DNA from 2 places in the Kitasatospora sp. NPDC127121 genome. Region 1 is predicted to be linked to the other one. Evidence: riboswitches for the same ligand, from Rfam matches in the RefSeq annotation. Region 1 holds a riboswitch; the other holds the start of a gene.

Evidence for each region. Region 1 has a riboswitch for thiamine pyrophosphate ahead of thiO (glycine oxidase ThiO). Riboswitches for the same ligand answer to the same signal wherever they lie in the genome.
Region 2: it holds a riboswitch for thiamine pyrophosphate, as region 1 does, so the genes downstream of both, ACFVHI_RS16945 (cytosine permease) here and thiO (glycine oxidase ThiO) in region 1, are expected to answer to the same signal.

Annotation. Positions count from the first base shown of each region.
Region 1 is NZ_JBHXTQ010000008.1:1,882-16,528, forward strand. It holds gene ACFVHI_RS06935 (SAV_6107 family HEPN domain-containing protein) at 1-432, opposite strand, end outside; gene ACFVHI_RS06940 (DUF4126 domain-containing protein) at 1,016-1,657, shown strand; gene ACFVHI_RS06945 (phytoene desaturase family protein) at 1,890-3,386, shown strand; gene ACFVHI_RS06950 (hypothetical protein) at 3,426-4,328, opposite strand; gene metF (methylenetetrahydrofolate reductase [NAD(P)H]) at 4,547-5,467, opposite strand; gene ACFVHI_RS06960 (polyprenyl synthetase family protein) at 5,674-6,780, shown strand; gene thiE (thiamine phosphate synthase) at 6,837-7,487, opposite strand; gene ACFVHI_RS06970 (Rv2175c family DNA-binding protein) at 7,487-7,852, opposite strand; gene ACFVHI_RS06975 (NAD(P)/FAD-dependent oxidoreductase) at 7,895-9,103, opposite strand; TPP riboswitch at 9,188-9,300, shown strand; gene thiO (glycine oxidase ThiO) at 9,304-10,479, shown strand; gene thiS (sulfur carrier protein ThiS) at 10,476-10,745, shown strand; gene ACFVHI_RS06990 (thiazole synthase) at 10,747-11,544, shown strand; gene pknB (Stk1 family PASTA domain-containing Ser/Thr kinase) at 11,664-13,442, shown strand; gene ACFVHI_RS07000 (molybdopterin-dependent oxidoreductase) at 13,490-14,119, opposite strand; gene bfr (bacterioferritin) at 14,341-14,647, shown strand, end outside.
Region 2 is NZ_JBHXTQ010000029.1:50,434-65,080, reverse strand. It holds gene ACFVHI_RS16995 (MerR family transcriptional regulator) at 1-557, shown strand, start outside; gene ACFVHI_RS16990 (helix-turn-helix domain-containing protein) at 655-1,713, opposite strand; gene ACFVHI_RS16985 (RNA polymerase sigma factor) at 1,947-2,621, shown strand; gene ACFVHI_RS16980 (hypothetical protein) at 2,618-4,072, shown strand; gene ACFVHI_RS16975 (aminopeptidase P family protein) at 4,125-5,624, opposite strand; gene ACFVHI_RS16970 (PP2C family protein-serine/threonine phosphatase) at 5,761-7,197, opposite strand; gene ACFVHI_RS16965 (bifunctional DNA primase/polymerase) at 7,811-8,488, shown strand; gene ACFVHI_RS16960 (DUF5926 family protein) at 8,695-9,678, opposite strand; gene ACFVHI_RS16955 (ATP-binding protein) at 9,785-10,327, opposite strand; gene ACFVHI_RS16950 (glycerophosphodiester phosphodiesterase) at 10,633-11,457, opposite strand; gene ACFVHI_RS16945 (cytosine permease) at 11,537-12,871, opposite strand; TPP riboswitch at 12,996-13,143, opposite strand; gene ACFVHI_RS16940 (S1C family serine protease) at 13,447-14,647, shown strand, end outside.

The DNA.
Region 1 (14,647 bases):
CAGGTCGTCGGCGTCACGGGCCGAGGCGGCGCCCCTGATCCCGGCCTCGGCGGCCGCCCGGCGGCGGGCGCCGGCGGCGTAGTAGAGCGCCCACTCGGCCAGCTCGGGGGCCATCTCGGGCAGCACCTCCCAGGCACTGCGGATGGCCTTGCGCCGGCGCGGGCTCTTCTCCGGCCGCCCGCGCACCGCGAGCACGGCCGCCACCGTGCGCAGCGCGGCCAGGTGCGCGGTGGCGTACCGCTCCAGCGGGTCCTCCAGGAGGCGGGCCCGGGCGAGCGTGCGGTGGGCGTCGGCAAGCAGGTCGAGGGCGGCCGGCGGCGCGGCGGCCCGGCGCAGCACGGGGTGGACGTCCCCGCCACCCGGGCGCCCGCCCGGGGAGGACGGCAGGGCGGTGGAGTGGAGGCGGGCGGTGACGGGCTCAGGACGGCTGATGGTCATGGTCTCCCCCGTTCCGAGGCAGCGCGCGGACCGGGCGGTCCGTGCCCCTCCATCGTGAACGGGACCACTGACAACGCGGCCCGGAACGGGTGAGCGGCGGCGGGCACGGGCCTGTCCCCCCAGGTCCTGTGCCGCCGCCGTACGCCGCCGCTCCGCCGTTCCCCACAGGCGGCGGTGGCCAGCTCCCCCTTCCGGTGGCCGGTCTCCCCCCGGCCCGCTCCGCCGCCCCGTGTCGGCGGTGCAGGGCCCGTGACCGGCTCCAGTGGCGGATCTCCGCCGCCGCCCCGCCGACCCCTCATCTGCCGGCTGGGCGGACGGATCCGCCGTCCGGGGCGGGGCGCCCGACGCGCCGCCGTCCCGGTGCCACCACTCTCCCGTCCCGGCAGGTCGGCGGGCCATCCGCTGACGTACTCAACCCCGGATCTGAGTACGCGTACTCAGATCCGTCGGCCCCGGGCCCTGGCGTGGCCGGAACCGGCGGGCCGACCCGGCACGTCCCGGTACGGTACGGCCGTGGGCGGGGCGGCCCCGCCACCGCCACGAGAAGGAGGGGGAAAGCGATGAGGAGGGGGAAGCCATGACGATCGTGCCGCTGATCTTCACCAGCGGACTCGCCAGCGGCATCAACGCCTACGCGGTGGTGCTGCTGCTCGGACTGCTGGGCCGCTTCGGCGGCGCGGACTCGGTGCCGCCCGCGCTGGAGCGCACCGACGTGCTGGCCGCGGCCGCCGTGCTGTTCCTGCTGGAGGCGGTGGCCGACAAGATCCCGTTCGTCGACAGCCTCTGGGACTCCGTGCACACCGTGATCCGGCCGATCGCGGGCGCCACCGTCGGCGCGCTGATCGCGAGCACCGACCCGGGCTCGCTCGGCGAGGTCGCGGCGGGCGCCATGGGCGGCACCACGGCGCTGGTCAGCCACCTGGTCAAGGCCTCGCTGCGGATGGCGGTCAACACCTCGCCCGAGCCGGCCAGCAACATCGCGGTCAGCATGGCGGAGGACGTGTCGGTGGCCGGGCTGGTCTCCCTGGCGATCTTCCACCCCTGGCTGGCCGCCTCGATCGCCGCCGTCCTGCTCGCCGTCGGCCTGCTGCTGGTCTGGTTCGCGGTCAACCGGATCCGCGCCTTCCGGGCCCGCCGCCGCGAACGCCGCGCCGCCCGCGACGCCCGGTCCGCCGCCCGCGAACAGGAGGCGGACCGGCCGTACGTCCCACGGCGCTGAGGACGGCGCCCGCCGGGCCCGGCCCGGCCCAGGTCACGGCCCAGGTCACGGCCCAGGGCGTGTCTGACAATTCGCGTCGGATCAGCGCGCGGCGTTGGGCGCCCGGCTGGGCGTGCCGGCGAAGCGTCCTCGTACTGGGCCGTACTTGGACGTTTCGCCGGTGCGTCCAGGCGGGATGCCCGGCGTCGCGCGCCCGGCGGGAATTGTCAGACACGCCCTAGGATCAGGTGCCATGGCACGGATCGTCATCATCGGCGCAGGAATGAGCGGGCTCGCGGCGGCCTCCAGGCTGGCCACCCTCGGACACCGGGTGACGGTCTGCGAGGCCGGCGGCACGTACGGGGGCATGGTCGGCCGGTACGAGCGCGACGGCTTCGCCTTCGACACCGGCCCCGGCCTGCTGACCCTCCCGGCCGTCTACCGCGACCTCGCGCTGAAGACCGGCAAGGAGCCGCTGGAACAGCTCGTCGACCTCGCCCCGGTGGACCCGGAGAGCCGGCACCTGTTCCCGGACGGCACCGCCGTCAGCCTGCCCAACGCCTCCCGCGGCGGCGTCAGCCAGGCCCTGGACGCCGCCTTCGGCGCCGGCTCGGGCGCCCGCTGGAGCGCGGTCATGAACCACGGCCGGACGGTCTGGGAGGCCACCCGCCGCCCGCTCCTGGAGGAGCCGCTCCCGGCCGACCGGTCGCCGCTGCACACCGACCCCTACCCCGTCCCGCCCCGGCGCGGCCTGCTCGCCCGGCTCGGCCGGCCCCGCCCGTGGACCCTCGCCGACGTCGCCGCCCGCGAACTCGGCGGCCACCCCGGCCTCACCGCGCTGCTGGCGGAGCACGCCCTGCGCTTCGGCCTGCCCCCCGGCTCCGCCCCCGCCGGGGCCACCGTGCTGCCGTACATGGAGCAGTCCTTCGGCGTCTGGTACGTCCGGGGCGGCCTGCGGGCCCTGGCGGACGCGGTGCACCGGCGCTGCGAGCTGCGCAAGGTGGAGTTCCGCTTCGACACCCCGGTCACCGAGGTGCTGGTCGAGGACGGCCGGGCCTGCGGCGTCGACACCCCGGGCGGCCGGATCGACGCGGACCTGGTGGTCTCCTCGATGGACGCCAGGACCCTGTTCCGTGACGGTCTCGCCCGGTGGCCGGAGCTCGGACCCGGCCACGGGGAGCCGTCCGAGGTGCCCGGCCGGTTCAGCGTGCTGCTCGCGCTGCGCGGCGCCCGGCCGGCCGGCACCCCGCACCGGACGGTGGTGCACGCCGCCGACCCGGCGGCCGAGCGGGACGCCCTGACCCTCTCGGCCCCGCCCTGCGAACGCCCCACCCTCCAGGTGCTGCGCCCGGACGATCCCTCGCTGCGCCCCGACGACGCGCACGAGAGCGTGGTGCTGACCGCGACCGTCCCCGCCCAGGGCGACGTCGACTGGACGGCGCCCGGGGTCGCCGAGCACTACGCGGACCAGCTGCTGGCGCACGCCGACGCCGCCGGCCTGGGCCTGCGCGAACGGGTGCTGTGGCGGGTCGTGCGCACCCCGGACGACACCCGCCGGGAGACCGGCGCCCTCGGCGGGTCGGTCCCCCGCCCCGCGCTCGCCGGAGACGGCGGCGGATGGCTCCAGCCCGCCAACGAGTCGCCCGTCCCCGGCCTCTACCTGATCGGCGGAGCGGCCCACCCCGGCGGCGGACTGGCCCGGACCGGCATGTCCGCCTGCATCGCCGCCAACCTGATCGGCCCGGCTTAGGTCCGGCCGGACAGGGCCTAGCGGCCCTGGCGCCGGAACTCAGCCCTGGGGCCAGGTGTTCTGCTGCTGGTAGCCGTACGTGTGGTCGTAGGACTGCTGCTGCGGGATGCCCTGGGGGTGCTGGCCCGGCTGCTGGCCGGGGTGCTGCTCCAGGTGTTGCTCGGGGTGCTGCTGCGGGGTCTGCCACTGCTGCTGGGGGTGCTGCTCCCAGCCGGGCTGCTGCTGCGGGTAGGACTGGTACTGGTCCTGCTGCGGGTAGCCGTTGTACGGGTCGGGCTGCTGGGGGTAGGCCCCGTAGCCCTGGTCGTAGGCGAAGGCGGGCTGCTGCTGGCTCTGCCACTGCTGCTGCTCGTAGGCCGGCTGCGGCTGGGCGGCGTTGTCGTAGCCGGACTGGTAGGCCTCGGCGTAGGGGTCGTGCGGCGCCTGCTGCTGCTCGTAGTAGGCGGGCGCGTAGACGCCGTCCTGGGCGAGTTCCTGCATCTCGAAGGCGGCGGTCTGCTCGACCTCGGGGACGTCCTCGGCAACCGGGGCAAGGACGGGGGCGGCGACCGGGGCCTCCTCGACGGCGCTGACCTCGCCGATCCGCTTCTCGGTGGCCTCGACCGCGGCCACGGCGGCCGCGCCGCCGGTGAGGGCGCCGAGCAGGGGCACCTTGGCGAGCGGGCCGGGCAGCGAGCCGTCGGCCTTGCGCAGCGACCAGCCGGCCCGGTAGCCGCGCTTGACGGAGAGGGTGACGAAGGTCTGGCCGGCCGCGAAGAGGGCGGCGCCGGCGCCGATCACCGGGACGGAGCCGAGCACCATGCCGGCGGCCACTCCGAGGAAGCCGACCAGGGCGAGGGCCCGCCAGTGCAGCGGGGCCCGGTTCTGCAGCAGGACCTCGGCGACCAGCCAGAGCGCCACCACCGCCAACGCGACGTACAGCAGCAGGTATCCGATGCCCATCCGCCCGCTACCTCCAGTCGCGTGCCCGCGCTCGCCGCGCGTGTGCGGCGACTGTACCGGTTCAACGGCCGGGGTACCGCATCGCGTTCCCGCCGGTCGCGGCCGGGGCGCACACGACCGAGCCCGTCACCGTCGGGGCGGTGACGGGCCGGTGAACGTCCGGGCTCGCGGGCCCCGGTCTGCCCGGGGCAGGGCCCCGACGGGGCGCCGGGCGGGGCCTACGCGTGGCGCTGGTGCAGGCCGAGGTTCTGGTAGATCTCCAGCGTCGCCGTGGAGTGGTTGAGCGTGATGAAGTGCAGGCCCGGCGCGCCCTCGGCGAGGAGGCGTTCGGCCATCGCGGTGGCGTGTTCCATGCCGATCGCGCGCAGCGCCGCCGGGTCGTCGACGGCGGCCCGCAGCCGGGCCTCCAGGTCGGCGGGGAAGGCGGAGCCGCTCAGCTGGGGGAAGCGTTCCAGCTGCTTGGCGTTGGTGACCGGCATGATCTCCGGGATGATCGGCGTCTCGCAGCCGGCGGCGGTGACCCGGTCGCGCAGCCGCAGGTAGTCGTCGACCTCGAAGAACATCTGGGTGATCGCGTAGTCGGCGCCCGCCCGGACCTTGCCGACGAAGTGCCGGATGTCCTCGTCCCAGTCGGTGGAGCGCGGGTGCATGTTCGGCGAGGCGGCGACGCCGACGCAGAAGTCGCCGATGCCCTTGATCAGCTCGACCAGCTCGTACGCGTACGTGACGCCGTCGGGGTGCTTGACCCATTCGCCCATCGGGTCGCCGGGCGGGTCCCCCCGGACGGCGAGGACGTTGCGCACGCCCTGGTCGGCGTACTGGCCGATGATGTTGCGCAGCTCGGCGATCGAGTGGTCGACGGCGGTCAGGTGGGCGACCGGGGTCAGCGTGGTCTCGGTGGCGATCCGGCCGACGATGTTGACGGTGCGCTCGCGCGAGGAGCCGCCCGCGCCGTACGTCATGCAGACGAAGTTGGGGTCCAGCGGTTCGAGCCGGCGGATGGCGTCCCAGAGTCTCTGCTCGCCGACCTCGGTGCGCGGGGGCATGAACTCGAAGGAGAAGGACCGCTTTCCGGCTGCCAGGAGTTCGCGGACCGTCAGTGCGCGGTCCGGTCTGGTGGAAGCGATGCCGAGTGCCATGCTGGCAGGTTATCGGGCGTTCGAAGGGGCCGGACAACTCGGTACCACGGATTGAGACAAGCGGTGGACGATACTCCGTCCGTGGTCCGACGAATTCCGACCGGCGCTCGAAGCCCGCGCCCGCCGGCCCGCACGCCGGCTCGCACATCCGTTCCCAGTCGCCCCGCTACGCTTGCTGCACCCCAGCGAACCAGCGGAGCCTCATCGTGACCTCGTCCAGCAACCGGCCGGCCAACCCCATAGACGTGGAGGACGTCCGCGCGCGCGTCAACGCCGCCCTCGCCGCGTTCATGGACGGCCAGTCCGCCCTGTTGGACAAGATCTCCCCGCAGCTCGTGCCCGCCGCCGACGCCCTGCGCGACTTCCTGCTGGACGGCGGCAAGCGGCTGCGCCCGGCCTTCTGCTACTGGGGCTGGCGCGGCGCCGGCGGCCCGGCCGGCGGCGAGGGTATCGCGAACGCGGCGGCCGCGCTGGAACTGCTCCAGGCGAGCGCCCTGGTGCACGACGACCTGATGGACCGCAGCGACACCCGCCGCGGCCTGCCCTCGATCCACCGCCGCTTCGAGGCGCTGCACCGGGCGAACGGCTGGCGCGGCGACCGCGAGCAGTACGGCGCCTCGGCGGCGGTGCTGCTCGGCGACCTGCTGCTGATCTGGTGCGACGAGCTGTTCCTGCGCTCGGGCCTGGAGCCGGCCGCCGTGCTGGCCGCCAAGCCGGTGTTCGACCTGATGCGCACCGAGGTCATGGTCGGCCAGTACCTGGACGTCCTGGAGCCGGTGGCCGGCGACTCCGCCGACGAGGGCGCGCTCGACCGGGCGCAGACGGTGCTGCACTACAAGTCGGCGAAGTACACGATCGAGCGCCCCCTCCAGGTCGGCGCGCTGCTGGCCGGGGCCGGCCCGGAGCTGGTGGCGGCGCTGGGGGCGTTCGGGCTGCCGCTGGGCGAGGCCTTCCAGCTGCGGGACGACCTGCTCGGCGTCTTCGGCGATCCGGCGGTCACCGGCAAGCCGGCCGGGGACGACCTGCGCGAGGGCAAGCGCACCCTGCTGGTGGCGCACGCGATGCGGGGCCTGCCGGCCGCCGACGCCCGGCACCTGGACGAGCGGCTCGGCGCGCCAAACCTGGTGCCCGAGGAGGTCGCCGGGCTGCGCGACCTGGTGGCCCGCAGCGGCGCGCCCGAGCGGGTGGAGCGCCGGATCGACGAGCTGATGCGGCAGTCCCTGGCCGCGCTGGAGGCGGCGCCGCTGGCCGACGAGCAGGCCCGCACGGTGCTGCTGGCCCTGGCCGAGGCCGCCACCGTCCGCAAGTACTGAGATCCGCACGCAAGAGGATCCGCAGGTACGGAGAACGGTGACGGCCCCCGGGGCCGTCAGGCCGAGCGCACCCGCCGGGCGAGCTCGGCGGCGGCGGCCTGCGGGTCGTCCGCGGCCGTGATGGCGCGGACCACGACGATCCGGCGGGCGCCGGCGGCCAGCACCTCGTCGAGGTTGCCGAGGTCGATGCCGCCGATGGCGAACCACGGCCGGTCGGTGCTCTGCTTCGCCGCGTACGAGACCAGGCCCAGGCCCGGCGCCGGGCGGCCCGGCTTGGTCGGGGTCGGCCAGACCGGGCCGGTGCAGAAGTAGTCCACGCCGGGCTCGGCGACCGCCGCGTCCACCTCGGACTCGGCGTGGCAGGACCGGCCGATCAGCACCTCGTCGCCGAGGATCGCCCGGGCGGCCGGCACCGGCAGGTCGTCCTGCCCGAGGTGCAGCACGTCCGGCCGGGCCGCGTGCGCGACGTCGGCGCGGTCGTTGACGGCCAGCAGCTTGCCGTGGCGGCGGCAGGCGTCCGCGAAGACCTCCAGGGCCTCCAGTTCCTGCTTGGCCTCCAGGCCCTTGTCCCGGAGCTGGACGATGTCCACCCCGCCCGCCAGCGCCGCGTCCAGGAACTGGGCGAGGTCGCCCTGCTCCCGGCGGGCGTCGGTGCACAGGTACAGCCGGGCGTCGGCCAGCCGCCGGCGCGGCGTGTCCGCCGCCATCAGATCAGCATCGCCTGGGCGCGCCGCTTGACCTCGGTGCCGCGGTTCTCCTGCAGCGCCTGGATCGGGCTGCCGGGCAGCGACGGGTCCTCGGTGAAGAGCCACTCCAGGATCTCCACGTCGTTGTAACCGCAGTCGCGCAGCACGGTCAGGGTGCCGGACAGGTGCTTGACCAGCCCCTGGCCGTCGATGAACGCCGCAGGGACCTGCAGCGACTTGTTGGGGCCCCGCCGGACGGCGATCAGCCCGCCGGTGCGGACCAGGTCGCGCACCTCGGTGACGCGCACCCCCCACTGCTCCGAGATGTCGGGCAGGTACATCCACTCGGAAACCAGGGCTTCAATCTTGCTTTCAATCTCACTCACGCCACCAGACTGCCACCTCCACAGCCCCCCGCGCACCAGCCGCTACCCCGCGACCGCCGACTTCAGCGGCACCGAGGGGTCCGCCGCGCGGGCCCGGTCCAGCGCGGTGCCGCGCTCGATCAGCCGGCGGCCCTGGGTCAGATCGCGCGGCCGGTCGACGGCCAGCAGCGCGCTCGGCACCCCGTCGCGCAGCCAGAGCACCGTCCAGGAGGCGTCCTGCGGGCCGCCCCGCCACAGCAGTTCGTCGCCCTCGGCGTGCCGCCCGGCGTACTGGACCATCCGGCCGAACTGCTCCGACCAGAAGTACGGCACCGGGTCGTACGGCGGCGCGTCCGCGCCGAGGACGGCGGCCGCCGCGGCCTCGCCGGACTGCAACGCGTGGTCCCAGTGCTGGACGGCCAGCCGGGCGCCGGAGCGGGCGGACGGGTAGCTGACGCAGTCCCCGGCCGCGAAGACGCCGGGCAGGCCGGTGCGCAGCCGCCCGTCCACCAGGACGGCGCCGGTGCCGTCCAGCTCGACACCGGAACCGGCCAGCCAGCCCGTCGCGGGCCGGGCGCCGACGCCGACCACGACCTCGTCGGCGGGCAGGTGCGAGCCGTCCGCGAGCAGCACCGCGCCCTCCTCGACGGCGGCCACGCCGACCCCGCAGCGCAGGTCGACACCGGCCTCGGCGTACCAGGCGGCCATCGCCGAACCGACCTCGGCCGGCAGCGCGCCGGGGACGGGCGCCGGGCCCGCCTCGACCACCGTCACCTCGCAGCCGGCCGCGCGGGCGGCAGTGGACACCTCGGCGCCGATCCAGCCCGCGCCGACCAGCACCAGCCGCAGGCCGGGCCGCAGCAGGGCGCGCAGCGCCAGCGCGTCGTCCAGGGTGTGCAGCAGGTGCGCGCGCTCGGCACCGGGCAGGGCGCGCGGGGTGGCGCCGGTGGCGATCACCAGGGCGTCGTACGGGAGGTCGCCGGCGTCGGTGTGCAGCACGCCGGGGGTGAGGCCGGTGGCGCGGCGGCCGGTGAGCAGCTCGATGCCCAGGTGCGGGTAGTCGATGTCCAGGGTGGTGGCGTCGGCCTTGCCGAGCAGCACGTCCTTGGAGAGCGGCGGCCGGTCGTACGGCGCGTGCGGCTCCTCCCCGACCAGCGTGATCCGCCCCCGCCAGCCGCCCTGCCGCAGCTTCAGGGCGCACTGCGCCCCGGCCAGCCCGGCCCCGACGACGACCACCTGATCCGTTGCGTTCAGCTCTGCCACGCCCGTCACTGTACTCAGCGCCCTGCCGGGGCCACCGGCCCGTCCACCCCGCGTACGGGCCTTCGGCCGGGCCCGCCCCCGGCGTTATGGTGGGGGCACCATCACGGGAGCCCGGCGTACCGGGCTGAGAGGCGGGCTGGCACGGCCCGCGACCGTCCGAACCTGATCCGGGTCATTCCGGCGAAGGGAGAAGAGCAGCCTTGTCACGCTTGCCCGAGGAAACCCACGCCGACGTGCTGGTGATCGGTGGGGGCATCATCGGCCTCGCCGTCGCCTGGCGCGCCGCGCAGCGCGGGTTGCGGAACATCGTCGTGGTCGACCCCTCCCCCGGCGGCGGGGCGGCCGGGGTCGCGGCCGGGATGCTCGCCCCGGTCACCGAGCTGCAGTACGGGGAGGAGCCGCTGCTGCGCCTCGGCATGGCCTCCAACCAGCGGTACGGGGACTTCGCCGCCGAGCTCACCGAGGCGAGCGGCGGCCTGGACACCGGGTACCGCCGGTGCGGCACGATCGCCGTCGCGCTGGACTCCGACGACCGCGAGGAACTGCGCGAGCTGCACGCCTTCCACCAGCGGCTCGGCCTGGACTCGGCCTGGCTGACCGGCCGGGAGGCCCGCAGGCTGGAGCCGATGCTCGCCCCCGGCGTGCGCGGCGGCCTGCACGTCGCGGACGACCACCAGGTGGATCCCCGCCGGCTGCTGACCGCCCTGGTGGCCGCCTGCGAGCTCGCCGGGGTCGTGGTCCACCGTGCCGAGGCCGTCGGGCTGCTGGTCGAGGGCGACCGCGCGGTCGGCGCCCGGCTCGGCACCGGCGAGACCCGGAGGGCCGACCAGGTGGTGCTCGCGGCCGGCCCGCACAGCCACCGGCTGCCCGGACTGCCGGAGGGCGTGCTGCCGGCCGTCCGCCCGGTGAAGGGGCAGATCCTGCGGCTGCGGATCCCCGAGACGTACCGGCCGTTCCTGTCCCGCAACGTCCGCGCGGTGGTGCGCGGACAGCACCTGTACCTGGTGCCCCGGGAGAACGGCGAGCTGGTGATCGGCGCGACCACCGAGGAGCAGGGCTACGACACCACCGTCACCGCCGGCGGGGTGTACGAACTGCTGCGCGACGCCCACGAGTTGGTGCCGGGCATCACCGAACTCCCGCTGCTGGAGACCTCGGCCGGGCTGCGGCCCGGCTCGCCGGACAACGCCCCGCTGCTGGGCCCGACCGCGCTGCCAGGGCTGGTCGCCGCCACCGGCCACTACCGCAACGGCGTGCTGCTCACCCCGGTGACCGCCGACCTGCTCGCCGAGTACCTGGCGACCGGCGAACTCCCCGAGCTCGCACAGCCGTTCACACCCACCCGGTTCTCCCCCGACCGCTCCACCACGAAGGCCTCCGCATGACCGAGATCGCACCACCCCAGACCACGCCGGCCCAGACCACGCCGGCCCGGACCGCACCGGCCGAGATCGCGCTGACCGTCAACGGCGAGCCCCGCCGGGTGTCCACCACGACCACCCTCGCAGAGGTCGTGGCCACCCTCAGCGCCGCCCACAGCGGCGTCGCCGCCGCCCTCAACGAGGCCGTGGTGCCGCGCAGTTCGTGGCCGGCCACGGAACTGTCGGCGGGCGACCGGATCGAGATCCTCACCGCCGTCCAGGGAGGCTGACATGGCCGACGACCTGCTGACCATCGCCGGGGCGTCCTTCGGCTCCCGGCTGATCATGGGCACCGGCGGCGCACCCAGCCTGGAGATCCTCGAACGGGCACTGCTGGCCTCCGGCACCGAGCTGACCACCGTGGCGATGCGCCGGGTCGACGCCGGCACCCAGGGCTCCGTCCTGGACGTGCTGACCCGCAACGGCATCCGGGTGCTGCCCAACACGGCGGGCTGCTTCACCGCCGGGGAGGCCGTGCTGACCGCCCGGCTGGCCCGCGAGGCGCTCGGCACCGACTGGGTGAAGCTGGAGGTGATCGCCGACGAGCGGACCCTCCTGCCGGACCCGATCGAGCTGCTGGACGCCGCCGAGACCCTGGTCGACGACGGCTTCACGGTGCTGCCGTACACCAACGACGACCCGGTGCTGGCGCGCAAGCTGGAGGACGTCGGCTGCGCGGCGATCATGCCGCTGGGCTCGCCGATCGGCTCCGGCCTGGGCATCCGCAACCCGCACAACTTCCAGCTGATCGTGGAGGGCGCGGGCGTCCCGGTGATCCTGGACGCGGGCGCCGGCACCGCCTCGGACGTCGCGCTGGCGATGGAGCTGGGCTGCGCGGCGGTGATGCTCGCCTCCGCGGTGACCAGGGCGCAGGACCCGGTGCTGATGGCCGAGGCGATGCGGCACGCCGCCGAGGCGGGCCGGTTCGCCCACCGGGCCGGCCGCATCCCGCGCCGGTTCCACGCCGAGGCCTCCTCGGCGATGGCCGGCCGGGCGGAGCTGGACACCCGCGAGCACCCGGCGTTCTGACACCGGGACGCCCGGCACCCGCCCGCGTGTGCCGTGTCACAAACCGGGCACAGCCGGGCCCGGAGGCGATGTCCTCCGGGCCCCGCTGCCGCCTGCGGCCCTAGACTCTCCGGGTGGACATGGCACTGCACGACCCCCTGATCGGTACCCTGCTCGACGGCCGGTACCGGGTCGAGCAGCGCATCGCGACCGGCGGGATGTCCACCGTCTACAAGAGCACCGACACCCGGCTGGACCGGGTCGTCGCCCTCAAGGTGATGCACCCCGCGCTGGCCGGGGACGACGGCTTCACCGCCCGGTTCATCCGCGAGGCCAAGGCCGTCGCCCGGCTCTCCCACCCGAACGTGGTGAACGTCTTCGACCAGGGCGCGGACGGCGCGAACGTCTTCCTCGCCATGGAGTACGTGCCCGGCCGCACCCTGCGGGACCTGCTGCGCGACCGCGGCGCACTGTCCGTACGGGCCGCGCTGGACGTGCTGGAGCCGGTGCTGGCCGCCCTCGGCGCCGCCCACCGGGCCGGGCTGGTGCACCGGGACGTCAAGCCCGAGAACGTGCTGATCACCGAGGACGGGCTGGTCAAGGTCGCCGACTTCGGCCTGGTCCGGGTCCTCGGCACCGCCGACGGCGCGCCCACCTCGACCAGCACCGCGACCGGCGGCACGGTCCTCGGCACCGTCTCCTACCTGGCCCCCGAGCAGATCCTCCCGGACGCCCCCACCGACCAGCGGGTCGACGTCTACGCGGCCGGCATCCTGCTCTACGAGATGCTCACCGGCCGCCGCCCGCACACCGGCGACAACCCCGTCCAGGTCATGTACAAGCACCTGCACGAGGACGTCCCCGCCCCCTCGCTGATCGCCCCGGCCGTCGGCCCCGGGCTGGACGCCATAGTGGCCGGCGCCTGCGCCCGGACGGCCGAGGCCCGCCCGTACGACGCGGTCGAACTGCTCGCCGCCCTCCAGCGGCTCCGCCGCACGCTCACCCCCGCCGAGCTGGACGCCGAGCCGCCGGCCTCCACCCGGCCCAGCCCGCGCTACCCGACCAGCGAGCCGACCTCGGTGATCCAGCCGCCGACGGGGCCCGTCGACGCCGCGGCGCCGGAGCCCACCAGCGTGCTGGACGTGCCGGCGGAGCTGCTGGACCAGCTGCTGGTCGAGCCGCGCCCGTACGACGAGCCGACCCCGGTGCGCGGGCGCCGGCCCGGCCTGCTGCGCCGCCTCCCCCGCAAGCCGCTGATCTGGGCGGCCGCGCTGACCGCCCTGGTGCTGGCGGTCGGCGGCGCGACGTACGGGCTGTCCGAGGGGCTGTACGGGCCGGTGCCCGGCGTGCTCGGCAAGGACCGGGCCGAGGCCCAGCGGATCCTGGACAAGGACGGCATGCACGGCCGCTTCGTCGAGGCGTTCAGCGAGAGCGTCCCGGCCGGGCAGGTGATCGCCACCGACCCCGGGGTGGGTGCGCGGACCCGCAAGAGCGACACCGTGACGGTCACCGTCTCCAGGGGCCCCAAGCGGATCGCGGTGCCGGACCTGACCGGGAAGACCGCCGACCAGGCCGCCGACGCGCTGACCGCGGCCCAGCTGACCAGGGGCGGCGTGACCGGGACGTACGACGACACCGTGCCGGAGGGCGTGGTGATCAGCAGTTCGCCGGCGGCCGGGCAGCTGCTCCGGGAGAACACCGCGGTCTCGCTGGTGGTCAGCAAGGGCATGGTGCCCGTCCCTGACGTCACCGGGATGAGCAAGGACGACGCGGCGAAGGCGCTCCAGGCGGCCGGCTTCACGATGCAGACCAGCGGGGTCAACCTGTTCGGCACGGGCAAGGTGTCCGGCCAGTCCCCGGCGGCCGGCGAGCGGCACCCGCAGCACACCGCGGTGACGGTCAACTTCCCCTTCTTCTAAGGGGATCCCTCGCTTCTGAGGGGATTCCTCCGAACGTCGGTCCGCCCTCAGCGCAGCGGGCCGTCGCCCGGCTCCTCCTGGTGGGAGTAGCGCTGCTCGCGCCACGGGTCGGCGAGGTTGTGGTAGCCGCGCTCCTCCCAGAAGCCCCGGCGGTCGGCCCGCATGTACTCCACCGCGCGGACCCACTTGGGGCCCTTCCAGGCGTACAGCCCGGGGACGATCAGCCGGACGGGGAAGCCGTGCTCGGCGGTCAGCGGCTCGCCGTTGCGGTGGGTGGCGAAGATCGTCCGCGGGTCGGCGAAGTCGGCCAGCCGCAGGTTGGCGCTGTAGCCGTACTCGGCCCAGACCATCACGTGGGTGACGCCGGGCGCGGGGGGCTCCAGGTCGAGGAGGGCGGCGGCCGGCACGCCCGACCACTCGTTGCCGAGCAGCGTGAACTTGGTGACGCAGTGCAGGTCGGCGACGACGGTGGTGCGCGGCAGGGCGTGGAAGGCCTCGAAGTCCCAGCTGTGCTTCTCCGCCGAGGCGGTCGCGCCGAACACCTGGAGGTCCCAGGTCAGCGGTTTGAAGCGGGGTACGGGCCCGTAGTGCAGGGCGGGCCAGCCGCGCTGCACGCGCTGCCCCGGGGGGAGCCTCGGGTCAGACGGCGGAAGCGGTTCTTGTTCGGACTGACCCATGACTCCATGGTGACAGACGGCGGTCGACGCGCCGTGCGCGCCCCTTGGCGCGGCCACGCGCCCCATCCCCAAGAACCGGTGGTCGAGCCCGTATCAGCTCAAATCGGATATTCCGAAACATGTCCTAGTGAGTGTGAACTTACTGGAATTTCCTCCCATTTCGATGCCAGGATGCGCAGCGCAGGAGTCACAACAGGCCGTAGCGCAGGGAGGCACCAGCCATGCAGGGCGACCCAGAGGTCATCGAGTTCCTCAACGAGCAGCTCACCGCGGAGCTCACCGCGATCAACCAGTACTTCCTGCACGCCAAGATGCAGGAGAACTTCGGCTGGACGAAGCTCGCCAAGTACACCCGGCACGAGTCCTTCGACGAGATGAAGCACGCCGAGACCCTCACCGACCGGATCCTCTTCCTGGACGGGCTGCCGAACTACCAGCGGCTGTTCCACGTCCGGATCGGCCAGACGGTCAAGGAGATGTTCGAGGCGGACCGCCAGATCGAGGTCGAGGCGATCGACCGGCTGAAGC
Region 2 (14,647 bases), on a different contig from region 1:
ACGACGACTCGGTCAGCCCGAGCGAGCACCTCCGGCGGCAGCACCGACTGCTGACCGACCGGATCAGGCACCTCCAGGACCTCGCCACAGCCGTCGAACACGCCATGGAGGCACGAAGAATGGGCATTCAGCTGAGCCCGGAGGAGAAGTTCGAGATCTTCGGCGAGGGCTACCAGGAGGAGTGGGAGCAGGAAGCCGAACAGCGCTGGGGCGACACCGCGGCCTGGGCCGAGTCGCAGCGCCGCACCGGCGGCTACGACAAGGCCGACTGGCAGCGGATCCAGACGGAGATGGCCGACCTCAACACCCGCCTGGTCGAGGCGCTCGCCGCCGGCGAACCCGCCGACGGCGCCGCCGCCACGGACCTCGCCGAGGCGCACCGGCAGCACATCTGCCAGAACTTCTACGACTGCACGTTCACCATCCACCGCGGCCTGGCCGGGCTGTACGTCTCCGACCCGCGGTGGACCACCACCTACGAGAACCTCGCCCCGGGCCTGGCGCAGTGGCTGCACGACGCCATCCTCGCCAACGCGGACCGGCACGAGAAGGCATAGTCGCCGCCGGACGCCGGACGCCGGACGCCGGACGCCGGACGCCGGACGCCGGACGCCGGACGCCGGACGCCGGATGCCGGGCCGCGTGGCGGGGGGGCTACGCGACCCCGCGCCCGAAGGAGCGCCGGTAGGCGGTCGGGGAGGTGCGCATCACCCGGCCGAAGTGGTGGCGGAAGGTCGCGGCGCTCTCGAAGCCGACCGCCGCCGCGATCTCCTCCACCGTCCCCTCCGGTGACTCCAGCAACGGCAGGCTGGCCGCGATGCGCTGGGTGACGACCCAGCGCATCGGGCTGGTGCCGTTGCGGGCCGTGAAGTGCCGCAGGTACGAGCGGTCAGACATCCGGGCGGCGCGGGCCAGCAGCGGGACGGTCAGCGGGGACGCCAGGTGGCCCATCGCCCACTGCATGCTGCGGGCGACCCCGTCGTCCTCCTCCTCGACCGGGCGGACGGCGGCCTCGATGAACTGGGCCTGCCCGCCGTCCCGGTGCGGCGCCACCACGAAGCGGCGGGCCACGCTGTTGGCGACCTTGGCGCCGTGGTCGCGGCGGACCAGGTGCAGGCAGAGGTCGATCCCGGCGGCGCTGCCCGCGCTGGTGAGCACGTTCCCGTTGTCGACGTACAGCACGTCCGGGTTGACCCGCACGTCCGGGTGGCGCTGCTGGAGCAGGTCGGCGTACCGCCAGTGGGTGGTCGCCTCCTGCCCGTCGAGCAGTCCGGCGGCGGCCAGCGCGAAGGCGCCCGAGCAGATCGAGACGATCCGGGCGCCGCGCTCGTGCGCCGTCCGCAGCGCGGTGACCAGCCCGGGGGAGACCGCGCCGCTGAACGCGTTCGGCACCCCGGGGACCACCACGGTGTCGGCCGAGGCCAGTTCGTCCAGCCCGTGCCGGGCGGTCAGCGCGAACCCGCCCACCGCGTCCAACGCCGTTCCGGGCCGGTCGGCGCACACCTTCAGCCCGTACCAGGGCGCTGCCAGCAGGCCGCCCAGTTCGGGCCGGGCCAGCCCGAACACCTCCACCACCACGCCGAGTTCGAAGGGCGCCATGCCCGCGAAGGCGTACACCGCGACGTGGTGCACCGGCTCCGGGCGGGTGCCGATGGCGACGGGCACCGGGCCCGGCCCGGTGCCGACCGGGCCCTCGACGTGCTGCTCGGTCATGCGGACCCCCTGCTGACGGGTGGCGGGATGGCGGTGAGTGTAGCCGTTCCGGCCGGCCGGGAATCTGCTCGAATCCACCTGCAACCTCCACCCCGGTCACACGTCCATTGGTACGGGGGCGGAGAGGGGCGGGCCGAGGGCGGCTGTCAGGATCTCCCCGATCACGATCTTGATCAGGAGTCCTGACGGTCCGGCGAGAGCCGCCACCGTCCCGGGGGAAAGCGGAAACGTGCATGTCCATGGCCATCGGGCCGATCGCCGGGCCGACGAGGGGGCGCGGTTTCTCCGTTCGCGGAGTGGTCGCCGTGCTGTTCGGCGCGCAGGAGGCCGACGAGGTGCCCGCCGGTCCGGGCGACGAGCAGGCGGCGCAGCGCCGTTCCGGCTTCCGGCTGCTGCGCGGCGGGCGCAAGCCCGCGGAGGACCGGCCCACCCTGACCGACCTGTACCACGCCCACCGGCTGGGCCTGGTGCGGATGGCCGTCCTCCTGGTCGACCACCAGGACCTGGCCGAGGACGTCGTCCAGGAGGCCTTCACCCAGCTCTACCAGCGGTACGGCGAGCACCTGGACGACCTGGACAATGCGCTCGGGTACCTGCGCACCGCGGTGGTCAACGGCGCCCGGTCGGTGCTGCGCCGCCGGAAGACCGCCCGCGAGTACGTCCCGCCGCACGAGCCCGACGCCGCCTCCGCGGAGGACCACGCGGTGCTCAACGACGAGCACCGGCGGGTGCTCGCGGCCATGCAGGAGCTGACCCCCCGCCAGCGCGAGGTGCTGGTGCTGCGCTACTGGTCCGACCTGTCGGAGGCGCAGATCGCCGAGACCCTGGGGCTGTCCCGGGGCGCCGTGAAGTCCACTGCCAGCCGGGCCCTGGACGCCTTGGAAAAGCATCTGGAGAAGGTTCGATGACCGACAAGCTCCCCGGCCGCGAGAGCGGAGGCCGAGACGGTGACGGGCCAGCCGAGACGGCGACCGAACGGCTGCTGCGCGAGGCGATGAACGCCCGCACCTCGCTGATCACCGCGCACGACCTGCGCCCGGCGCAACCGCCGCGCGGCCGGGTGCGGCGCTTGCGCCCGGTGTACCTGACCGCCGTGCCGGTCTTCGCGCTGGCCGCCTCCCTGGCGATCGGCCTGCTCACCTTCCACGGCGACCCGCTGGCCAGGAAGGACGTCCCCCCGCCGGCCGCCACCACGACGACCTCGCCGAGCCCGACCCCCGAACCGACGGCCGCCCCGACCCCCACGGCCCCCTCGCCGGACACCGGCAGTCCCGCCGCCGACCCGGAGACCGGGGCCCCGCTCTCCGACCCGACGTCGGTCGGCACCCGGACGACGGCGCCGCCCACCACCCCCGCCACCACCCCGGCCACCACCGCGCCGGCCGGGACGACGTACCCCTTCCGGGGCGTCAAGTTCAAGATCCCGCCGGGCTGGCGGGCCGTCAATCCGGATCCCGCCGCCAACAGCCTCTGCATCCTGAGCCCGAGTGCTCCGCAGGACGCGTCGGCCGGGGACTGCCTGCCGCACGGCGTGCTTCTGACGGTCCTGGACCAGGAGTCGGAGGCCTGGCCGAGGCTGCCCGACCTGGATTCCGACAGCGGTTGGTCCACGCAGCCCTGGTGCCCGGCGTGGTCCTACTCCCCCACGCTCGCCAGGAGCGGACAGATCGACAGTGTCGGCCCGACCAGGAGCACACCCACCGTGGCAGGCCGTGCCGCACGCAAGTCGCAGTGGCAGATCAACTGCGGCGGCGACGCCTTCACGGCCCAGATGTGGGCCCTGCCGAAGGACTTCGTGTCCGTCGCGGCGATCGGCCTCAAGGCCGACTACCAGCCCGGACTGATGACGATCGTCAACACCCTCGACCTGAGCGGCCGCCAGGCGCCGCCCACGGAGGCCAACCGGAACGACATCGCGGTGAGCTTCGACGGCCTGGCGGCCGGTCAGCAGCTGACGGCGGGGAGTTCGGCCGTCACCTTCTCGGTGACCTTCCGGAACACCAGCCAGAACACCTACGGCCGGTTGCAGCCGCTGGTCGTCACGGAGCCCTACCCGGGTTCGCCGCCGGTGCAGGTCGTACAGGGGCCCAACGACGGCAAGCTGGAGCGTCAGGACGGCGACACCTGGCGGCCGGCGCCGATGGGGCCGGGCAGCGACATGGGCTACGCGGTGGCGGACCAGGCGTCGCTGTTCTCCCTGGCCCCGGGGCAGACCAGGAAGGTCACCTACCGGCTGACCCTGGGCGCCGGGAACGGCCCGGGGGACATGCCGGTCTCGGCGCAGGTGACGCTTCCGTACAACGGAAGCAAGCTGACCGTGCTCGGCGAGAAGAAGATCTCCGTCAAGGTCACCAAGTGAGACGAGGGCCCGGCCTCCCCACCGCGGGGAGGCCGGGCCCTCGGCGGGTGGCTCAGGCCAGCGAGGCCATCCAGGCCTCGACCTCGTCGGCGCGGCGCGGCAGGCCGGCCGAGAGGTTCTCGTTGCCGTCGGCGGTGACCAGGATGTCGTCCTCGATCCGGACGCCGATGCCGCGGTACTCCTGCGGCACGGTCAGGTCGTCCTGCTGGAAGTACAGGCCGGGCTCGACGGTGAGGACCATGCCGGGCACCAGCAGCGCGTCGGCGTGCTCCTCGCGGCGCGAGTGGGCGCAGTCGTGGACGTCGAGGCCGAGCATGTGGCCGGTGCCGTGCAGGGTCCAGCGGCGCTGGAGGCCCAGCTCCAGGACCTTCTCGACGTCGTAGGCCGAGGCGTCCAGCAGCCCCCAGGCGAGCAGGCGCTCGGCGAGCACGCGCTGCGAGGCGTCGTGGAAGTCGCGGAAGCGGGCGCCGGGCTTCACCGCGGCGATGCCGGCCTCCTGGGCGTCGTACACGGCGTCGTAGATCTTGCGCTGGAGGTCGTTGAAGCGGCCGTCGATCGGCAGGGTGCGGGTGACGTCGGCGGTGTAGAGGGTGTGGGTCTCCACGCCGGCGTCCAGCAGCAGCAGCTCGCCGGGGCGGACGTCGCCGTCGTTGCGGACCCAGTGCAGCGTGGTGGCGTGCGGGCCGGCGGCGGCGATGGTGCCGTAGCCGACGTCGTTGCCCTCGACCCGGGCGCGGCGCCAGAAGGTGCCCTCGATCCAGCGCTCGGAGGTGGCGACGGCCTGGCCGAGCTCGCGGACCACGTCGGTGAAGCCCTTGACGGTGGCGTCGCAGGCGGCGCGCAGCTCGCCGACCTCCCACTCGTCCTTGACCAGTCGCAGGCCGCTCAGGAACTCCTTGAACTCGGCGTCCCGGTCGGCGTCCAGCACGTCGGCCAGGGTGTCCTCCAGGCCGGCGTCGTAGCCGCGGACGATCCGGGTGGGCACCGCGGAGTCCTTGGTGCGCCCGGCCAGTTCCTCGGCGGCCTTGCGCACGTCGCGCGCCGGCAGGCCGAGCAGCTGCTCCTGCTCGCCCAGGCTGTTGCGGCGGCCGACCCACAGCTCGCCGTAGCCGTCCAGCCAGAACTCGCCGTTCTCGCGGTCGGAGCGGGGCAGCAGGTAGAGGGCGAACTCGTGGCCGGCGTCGCCGGTGGGCTCGGCGACGAGCACGGCGTCCTCGGTCTGGTCGCCGGTGAGGTGCACGTACTCGCTGGAGGCGCGGAAGCTGTAGTCGGTGTCGTTGGAGCGCACCCGCAGGTTGCCGGCCGGGACGACCAGCCGCTCGCCGGGGTAGGCGGCGGAGAGCCGGGCGCGGCGCTCGGCCGCGTACGGGGCCTGGGCGACCGGGACGAGGCCGTGCAGGTCGGTGTCGGCCCAGCCGGTCTTCATCGAGGCGGCCAGCTCGTCGGAGACCTCGCCGTACAGGCCGTTCTTGCGGCCCTTGAACTGCTGCGGCTCGTCGCCGCCGTCGGCTTCGGGGTTCTCGGCCACTGCGGGCGTGCGGTCCTCGGTCACGTGTAACGCCTCCTTGGGGTGGTACCGCCGCCCCTCGGGGGAGTGTCGGATCGCGACACGCGCGGGCGGCCGTGCGTCCATGGTACGGACGCCCGGCCGCTCGCCCGTTCGGGGTCGGGACGACTGTTCGGGGCGGCTATTCGAAGCGGGCCGCGAGCAGCAGCAGGTCGTCGGTGGCCGGTCCGGGCTCGGGGTCGGGGCAGACGGCCAGCAGGTGGGCGCAGAGCCGGTCCGGGTCGATCCGCACGTCGCGCGGGGCGTCGGCGGCGGCCCGGCGCAGGTTGGCCTGGCCGGCGTGCAGGGTCGGGCCGCAGCGGCGGGCCAGCCCCTCGGTGTAGAGCAGCAGGGTGTCGCCGCGGTCGGCGGTGAGCTCGACACCGGGGGCCTCCCAGCAGGCCAGCATGCCGAGCGGGGCGGAGAGCGAGGTCTCCACGAACTCGGCGCCGTGCCGGCCGACCAGGACGGGCGGGCAGTGGCCGGCGCCGGCCAGGGTGATCCGGCGCTCCTCGGGTTCCACCCAGGCGTAGACGGCGGTGGCGGTGCGGGCCGGCTCGGTGGTCTTGAGCAGCAGTTCCAGGTCGCCGAGGACGGACACCGGGTCCTCGCCCTCCAGGACGGCGTAGGCGCGCAGCGCGGCCCGGATCCTGCCCATCGCGGCGGCCGCGCCGGGGGCGGAGCCGGGGCCCGCGCCGGGGCCGTCGCCGGAGACGGAGCCGACGGTGAGGCCGACGGTGCCGTCCGGCAGCGGGATGGCGTCGTACCAGTCGCTGCCGCAGGAGCGGTCCAGGCCGGCCGGGATGATCCGGGCGGCCAGTCGCAGGCCGGCGGGCTGGGGGAGCCGGTCGGGCAGCAGGCCGCGGCGCAGCGCCTCGGTGGTGCGCCGGACCTTGTCCGCCTCCAGCTGCTTGGCGAGCAGCGGGGCGGCGATCCCGGCGTAGCGGTGGGCGAGCTCGCGCTGGCGCTCGGTGGGTTCGGCGGGTTCGTCGTAGAACCAGAGGGCGGCGGCGAGCGGGCCGTCCTCCTCGGTGGCGAGCGGCAGGCCGTAGCAGCCGCCGAGGCCGAGCTGGGTGGCGAGTTCGCGCAGCCGGGCGCCGGTGGCCGGGTCCTCGGCGAGGTCGGGGGAGTGCAGCCGTTCGGGCCGGTCCTGTTCGCGCAGCAGCCTGGCGAGCAGGCTCTGCTCGGGCGGGACGGTCTCCAGCGCGCCGAGGCTGGCGCGGTCGAGGCCGAGGCCGATGGGCTGGCCGGGCCTGCCGCCGGGCATCCGGGTGACCAGGACGCCGCGGCGGGCGCCGAGCAGGGCGGCGCCGGAGGCGAGGACGGTGTCCAGGGTGGCGGCGAGGCCGCGGGCGCGGGCGAGCTGTTCGGTGTGCCGGTGCAGGCTGGTGAAATCGGACAGTCGTCCGGCCAAACGGTCCTGCACCCCGGCGGCCGGTGCCGTGCGGACGTCCGCCGCGCCGTCCTGCGCGTCGGCGGGGCCGGGGAAGCCCGGTGGGTCGAGGACGGTCAGCCCGCCGGCGCTGCCGGGCTCGCCCGGCTCGGAGGGTGTCGACGACGACGGGTGGGACTCGGTCATGCCGCCACTCCTGACGTGCTACGTGCCATGCGGAACCCCCAGGTACGGCCGGTGTGGAGCGATGACGGCCAAAGGGCGCGTTTCGCCTCGATTCGCTACTACTCGTCATTGATCGACAGCAATGCCACCACTTCTACACAGGCCATTTGGGGCATGTCCAGATCCAGGACGACGCGGTGGCCTGTTCCACATCCGCGAGACCCGGTCGGGGGGCGCGTACGGCCTGGCCGCGCGCCGGTCCGGTCGGGAGGCATGGAGGGGACCGGGAGCGGGCAGAACGGAGGGGACGGACCCGGCGGCCGTCCGGATCGTATGCCCGCGCCGCCCGGGACCCGGGCTGGCCGGAAGTCTCTCACTCGTACGGTGGAACCAAGCGCGCCCGGGCGGCGTCCATCCGGTCGCATACGGGATTCTCGTTCCAGGGGCTGTTTCAGTGCGCGGCCCTTCTCATGTCGTGCTCCACACCGTGATCCACGTCGTCGCCGCGCCGCCCGCCATGCCGCCCGCCCCCCTTCGCGCCGCCGGGGCCGTGCCACCGCGGGTCCGCGTGACGAGTCCCGGCGGTGCCGACGGGCCGGAGCGAACCGAGCGGTCAGGGAAAGGAACGAGCGCCATGCGTGAGAACCCGAAAGATCCGTGTCCGCCCGCCACTCCCCACCACCCCGTCCAGGACGACGTCGCACGTCAGCGCCCTGCCCGGCTCGCCGCGGCCCTGACGGCCGCCGTCGACCACCGCTGGCCCGTGGTGCCGGGGGCCGTTCTGCGCGGCGGCCAGTGCTCCTGCGGCGACCAGGACTGCGTCGTGCCGGGCGCGCACCCGCACGACCCGTCGCTGCTGGCCGCCACCACGGACGCCCGGATGGTGCGCTGGTGGTGGGAGCGGCAGAGCCCGGACGCTCCGGTGCTGGCCGCCACCGGTTCGGTGGTCTCGGCGGTCAGCCTGCCGGCGGCGGCCGGCGCCCGGGCGCTGGTCTACCTGGGCGCGCTGCGGCTGCCGCTCGGTCCGGTGCTGGCGATGCCGGGCCGGTACGCGCTGCTGGTGGCCCCGTACTCGCTGGACGCGCTCGGCGAGATGCTCGCTCAACTCCCTTGGGTGCCAGGCTCGTTGCGCTACCACGGGGTGGACGGCTTCCTGCCGCTGCCGCCCGGCGGGGCGGCCGGCCGGGTGCGCTGGGTGCTGGCCCCGTGCCCGGACGCCGACGGCGGGGTGTGGCTGCCGCAGGTCGGGCCGCTGCTGGGCGAGTTGGTGGAGGCGACGGTCCGGTTGGACAGCGGTCGCTCGGCGTACTGATCCGCCGGTCCGTTCCCGGGCCGCTCGTCGGGGCCCTGCGGAAAACAAAAGATCCGGCCGCTGGCGACGGGGGATGCACCAGCGGCCGGACTCTTTAGACAGTAACAAGGATCCGCGCCCGCGCCAATTTCCAAGAGGCCCTGCCCGCCCGGAAATTGCGGCTTCATGGCGACAATGTGACGCGTATCACCCGGATCCCGGGCGCTTTAGTTCAAGGTGACCTGACGGTTCACCAGGTTCGCGCGGGCGCGCCGCTCCTCGGCGGTCAACGGGGTCTCGTCGGCGAGCACCGAGGCCAGCCGCTCGGCGAACTCGGCGGCCGGCTTCTCGCAGTCGGCGGCGGTCATGGCGAGCGGGAGGTCCCAGACCGGGACGGTCAGGCCGTGCGCGCGGAACGAGCCGACCAGGCGGGTGTCCGGGCCGAGCGAGGACTGGTCGGCGGCGCTCAACCGGGCCAGCGCGTCCAGCAGCCGCTCCTCGGGCACGGTCATCACCCAGCGCAGGTGGTTCTTGTCGGGGGTGCCGCACCAGTAGGCGGCGTCGGCGCTCGCCAGCTTCTCGGTCGGGATGGCCGAGGCGTTGGCGCGCTCCAGGGAGGCGGCGACCTCGCCGGTCGCGGTCTCGGCGTCCTCCAGCCAGAACTCGAAGCCGGTGTGCACGGCGGGCGTGAACGCGGCGTTGACGTCCAGCAGGTCCTGGAGCCGGCGTCCGCCCGCCTCGGTCCGGCGGGACGGCACCGGGTTGCCCGGCTCGGTGGCCAGCGCCAGCTCCAGGGCGTCCGCGAGGTCGCGGCTGAGGTCGCCGGAGGAGGACTGGGTCTGCAGGCCGAGCAGGATGGAGCCGTCCTGGCGGCGCAGGGCCGGCCAGGCCAGCGGCAGCACGGTGGCCAGGGTCACCGACGGGACGTCGCCGGTGGCGCCCTCGGCCACCCCGGCGGCCAGCGTCAGCGGCACCGTGGCGGCGGGCACCAGCTCGCGCAGCGCGACCCAGTCGGCCTCGCCCGCCAGGCCCTCGAACGGGCGGTGCACCAGCTCCTGCACCGCGTGCGAGGCCTCCCGGCCGTGACAGGCCTTGTACCGGCGGCCCGAACCGCAGGGGCAGTTCTCGCGGGCCCCCACCACGGGGACCTCGCCCGTGACGGCGGTGGTGGACTGACGCTGCGGCGCCTTCTTGGCGGCCTTCTTGCCCATGGTGCGGCTCTCCCGGGAACGGTGGTCCTTTGCTCCGGGCAGCCTACTGACGTTCCCCCGGCGCGCGGGCACGCGCCGGGCGGACGGGTGGGGGGCGCGCGTCGGTTCAGGCGCTGCGGGCGTCACCACCGGTGCGCCGGGCGTGCCGGGCCCGGGCGGGCAGCGCCGCCCAGACCGTCACCTCGCCGGGCGCGTCGCGCACGCCCCAGTCGCTGGCCAGCTGGCCGACGATGTTCAGGCCGCGACCGCCGCGCGAGGTCAGCGAGGGGCCGGCGGGCAGCGGCCGGGTGGTCGCGCCGCCGTCGGTGACCTCCAGGGTGAGCACGCCGTCGGCGTGCAGCTGCCAGCGGACCAGCACGCCGCCGTCCGTTCCGCTCCCGTGCTCCTCGCGCTCCCGGCCGCCCGGTGCGGGGTGCGTTCCGGAGGGGACACCGACCAGCAGCTGGTCCACCACCTCGGCCCGCGCGCCGCGCCCCAGGGCCCGCAGCGGGCCGAGCGGACGGGCGTACCGACAGGCGTTGCTCAGCAGTTCGGAAAGGATCAATACGGCATCATCAATGACCGGCTCCGGTATCTGCCGGTCGCCGAGATCTCGACGCAGTCGGCGCCGTGCGACCCCGACACTCGCCGGGCCGTGCGGCACTGCCATGGTCGATGAAGTCGGCACTTCACGCGCCACCATCAACGCCACCCCCGGACCTCCTTCAGCGTATGCCGAGGGAGAGATGCCCCTTGGTAATGCGTCGGAAACGACCGCCGGACGATCCCGCGAGGACATTTCAAGCGATTGCGACCGAGGGTGGACCTGAGGTCATTCCGTGCTCACCCTGCGTCGCCCCGGTGCATGAATTCCGGCAATAACGGGCCCGGAAGGTTTGACTGCCGACCAGAACGATCAGGTTGTGTCCGGGCTTTGCGGGTGGATTTGCGGGCGGCCCGCCGCCCGACGGCGGATCACCGCCCGAGCTGCGCCAGGACCTCGGCGGGCCGGTTGGTGATGATCGCGGACACCCCGAGCTCCAGGCACAGTTCCACGTCGGCCGGTTCGTCCACGGTCCACACGTGCACCTCGTGCCCCAGCTCGCGCAGCCGCGTCACCAGCTGCGGGCGGGCCCGCACCAGGTCGATGCCCGGCCCGGCGATCCGCGCCCCGCCCGGCAGCGGGGAGCCCGGGCGCAGCCGGCCGAGCAGCGGCAGGGTCCGTTCGAACAGGAACACCCGCCGGTACTCCGGCGCCGAGGCCGCCACCCGGTCCAGCCCCACCGAGGAGAAGCTCATGATCCGGGCCGAGGGGCGCTCGCCCTCCCGGTTCGCGCCGATCTTGAAGCGTTCGAGCGTCCGCAGCAGCTCGGCCTCCACCCGGCCGCGGTAGCGCACCGGGTGCTTGGTCTCGATCGCCAGGTCCACCGGGCGGCCGCAGTCCACCACCAGCTCCAGCAGCCGCTCCAGCCGCAGCACGCCGCGCAGCTCGGGGTCGGTGCTGGGGCGGCCGGTCTTCCAGGCGCCGAAGTCGTACGCCTCCAGCTCGGCCAGCGTCATCGCCGAGACGGTGCCCTGGCCGTTGGAGACCCGGCCGATCCGGCGGTCGTGCACGCAGACCAGCTCGCCGTCGGCGGTCAGCCGGACGTCGCACTCGACCGCGTCCGCGCCCTCGTCGAGCGCGCGCCGGTACGCCGCCAGGGTGTGCTCGGGCAGGGCGTGCGAGGAACCGCGGTGGGCGATCACCTGGACGGGCGGCGTGGTGCGCGCCGCCGTCGAGGACGGGTCTGTGCTGGTCACGGGCCCCACGATAGGCGGCGGAAGTGACGCGCAGGCGAAGACGGCCCCAATCCGCGGGGCCGTCTTCGGTGCCGGTCGGTCAGCTCCGCGCCGCCCTGCGGGTCAGCGGGGTGAGCGCCCAGGTGACCAGGGCCGGCACCAGGAAGGCGAACAGCGAGGCCGACGTCCACTCCTGCGGGGTGAAGTGCAGGGCGTCCTGGGCGGAGGTCCAGAAGTCCGTCCACCAGCCGGCCACCGCGGTCGGCGCGATGAACTGGTAGACCGCGAAGCCCAGCACCCATGGCAGCAGCATCAGGCGGCGCGAGGGCGCGTCGGCGGAGAGGTTCCAGCCGTACCGGCCGGCGCCGAAGAAGTAGTCCACCGCCAGCACCGCCAGCAGCGGCACGAAGACCGAGCCGATCAGGCCGAGGAAGTTGGTGTAGGTGTCGGTGAACTTGTCGATCTGCAGCGCCAGCACGGTGATCAGCAGGCCGATCCCGCCGGTCAGCACCCGGCGGTCCACCTTCGGCAGCAGGTTCTGCACCGACATCGCGGTCGAGTACACGTTGGCGAAGGACTGGTCCGTCTCGCGCAGCACCAGCACCAGCAGGAACAGCCAGCCGGCCCAGACGCCGAGGAAGGAGTCGAAGATCCTGTTCGGGTCGCCGTCGGACTGCAGCAGGGCCATCAGGCCGAGCACGTAGCACCAGACCTGGGCGATCGTGTAGCCGGAGAAGCTGCCCCAGAACGCCGAGCGCGCGGTGCGCGAGTGCCGGGTGTAGTCGGCGGCCAACGGGACGAAGGAGATCGACACCGCGATCATCGCGTCGGTGGCGCCCAGGAAGCCGTGCCAGTTGCCGGCGCCCGGGTCGGGCACCCCCTGGCGGCCCAACTGGACGGTGAAGTACACCATCGCGACGGCGACCGCACCGGCCACGAAGCGGCGCAGCACCGCGATCGAGCCCAGCGGCCAGATGGTCAGCGCGGTGGTCAGCGCGCCCGCCAGGAGCACGAACAGCCAGCGGTAGCCGTCGGTGTGGGCGACGGTCTGCGCGCCCGCCGCGATCGTCAGCAGCTCGAACACGCCCCAGCCGACGCACTGGACGATGTTCAGCACCGTCGGGACGTACGACAGCCGGGTGCCGAACAGCCCGCGCAGGTTCGCCATCGCGGGCGCACCGGTACGGGCCCCGATCAGCGCGGCCACGCCGAGCATCGCGGTGCCGACCACGGTGCCGGCCACGATCGCGGTCACCGCGGCGGCCAGCGACAGCTCGCTGCCCTTGGCTCCGAGCACGGTCGCGGCGGTGGAGAAGCCGATCAGGCTGACGCCCAGGTTCATCCAGAGCGCGAAGTGGTCCCGGAAGCGCAGCGTGCGCGGCGGCTCGGTGTCCAGTACGAGCGGCGCCTCGGCACGCTCCGGGCGGTCCAGCACGGCGGTCGCCGTGTCGGTGGGGCCCGGGAGACCGCTGTCACCGCTGTCACCGTCGTGAGCGGTCGGGGACGGTTCGGGGAAACCCTTGGACGCGGGCGCGCCCGAAGAAGAGGATGGCGAAGCAGGCGACATGGCCGATACTCCCTACGCCGGCATTACCCGGACAGGTTCCGGCGGTCTGCGCCCCCTCGACGGTCCGCCCACGATCCCGTGGCGTACGGTCGACCAGCGCACTCTCAGCCTGGTCGGTCCAAGCTCCCGCGTGTCAGTTGTGAGCGACAGGCTAACCGGCCCGGGGGTGAACGCCAAGGCCACGGGGTGTGCGGCCCGCATCGCGGGACGTCCGGCGGAGGTGGGGGAGCCTCCGGTCGTCGGCCTGGTCGCCGGTTCGGCCGTCGAGTTGCTCGTCGGCTCGGTCGCCGGCTCGGTCGTCGGCGCAGGACAGCCTGGTCGGCGGCCCGGCTGTCGGCGGCGGCTAAGGATTCTTATGAGTTATTCAGAGGGGTCCTTACGGCAATCGAATCGGCAGTACGAAAAACTATGGTCCTTGGTTCTGTCAGCTATGGAGGTCGTTCGTGAGCACCGAGCGCGAGGTTGGGCCCACCGGGCCGCAGGGGGAGCAGCCCTCGGGCGGCCAGGCGGCGGCTGTTCCCGCTTCCGACGGCCACGCCTCGGGCGGGCACCAGCCGACACTGGCCTTCGGCCGGGTCCCCGAGCCCGCGGCCGCGCCGGCCGCCGAGGCCGCACCGGCTGAGGCCGCGCCGACCGAAGGCGCGCCGACCGATGGTGTTCCGGCCGAGGGCGGGTACCAGCCCACCGTGGCCTTCACCAAGGTCCCCGCGCCGGAGACGGCCCCGCAGGCCCCGGCCGCGCCGGTCGCCGACGCGCCGGCCGCCCCGGTCGACGCCGCCACCGGCTACATCGACGCGCCGCCGCCGGTCCTGCCGCCCGCCCCGCCGGTCCCGGCCGCGCCGGCGGCACCCGTCGCACCTGTCGCACCCGTCGCCGAGAGCCCGGCCCTGCCGCCGGGTGCCAACCCGTACGCCACCCCGGCCCACGGCGTCCCCGCCGCCGGCCCGCACGACCCGTACGGCACCCCGGCCGCCCCCGGCGCGCCCGCCGCGCACCCCGCGCCCGGCCACCACCCGTTCGGCGCCGGCCAGCCGCTCGGCGGCTGGGGCGCCGCCCACGACGCCGGCGGCGGCGCGGGCTACCCGGGCGGCCCGGCCGGACCGCTCGGCTACCCGGCCGACTACCCCGGCGGCCCCGGCGGCCCGCGCAAGAAGCGCGGCGGCCTGGTCGCCCTGATCGCCGCCGTCGCGCTGGTCGCCGGCGTGGCCGGCGGGGCGCTCGGCGTGACCGTCGCGGACCGCAACGACCGCACCAACAGCGCCGACGACCACCGCAGCACCACCGTCCAGGCCAGCAACACCCAGAAGAACGAGCCCGCCCCCGGCTCGATCGCCGGCATCGCGCAGAAGGCGCTGCCCAGCGTCGTCACCATCAAGGCGCAGGGCAACGGCGAGTCGGGCACCGGCACCGGCTTCGTCTTCGACACCGAGGGCCACATCCTCACCAACAACCACGTGGTCGCGCCGACCCTCAACGGCGGCAAACTGACCGTCAAGTTCGCCGACGGCACGTCCTACAACGCGTCCGTGCTGGGCCACGCCGAGGGCTACGACGTCGCCGTGATCAAGATCGACAACCCGCCGAAGAGCAAGCTGGCCCCGCTTCCGCTGGCCGACTCCGACAAGGTCAACGTCGGTGACGCCA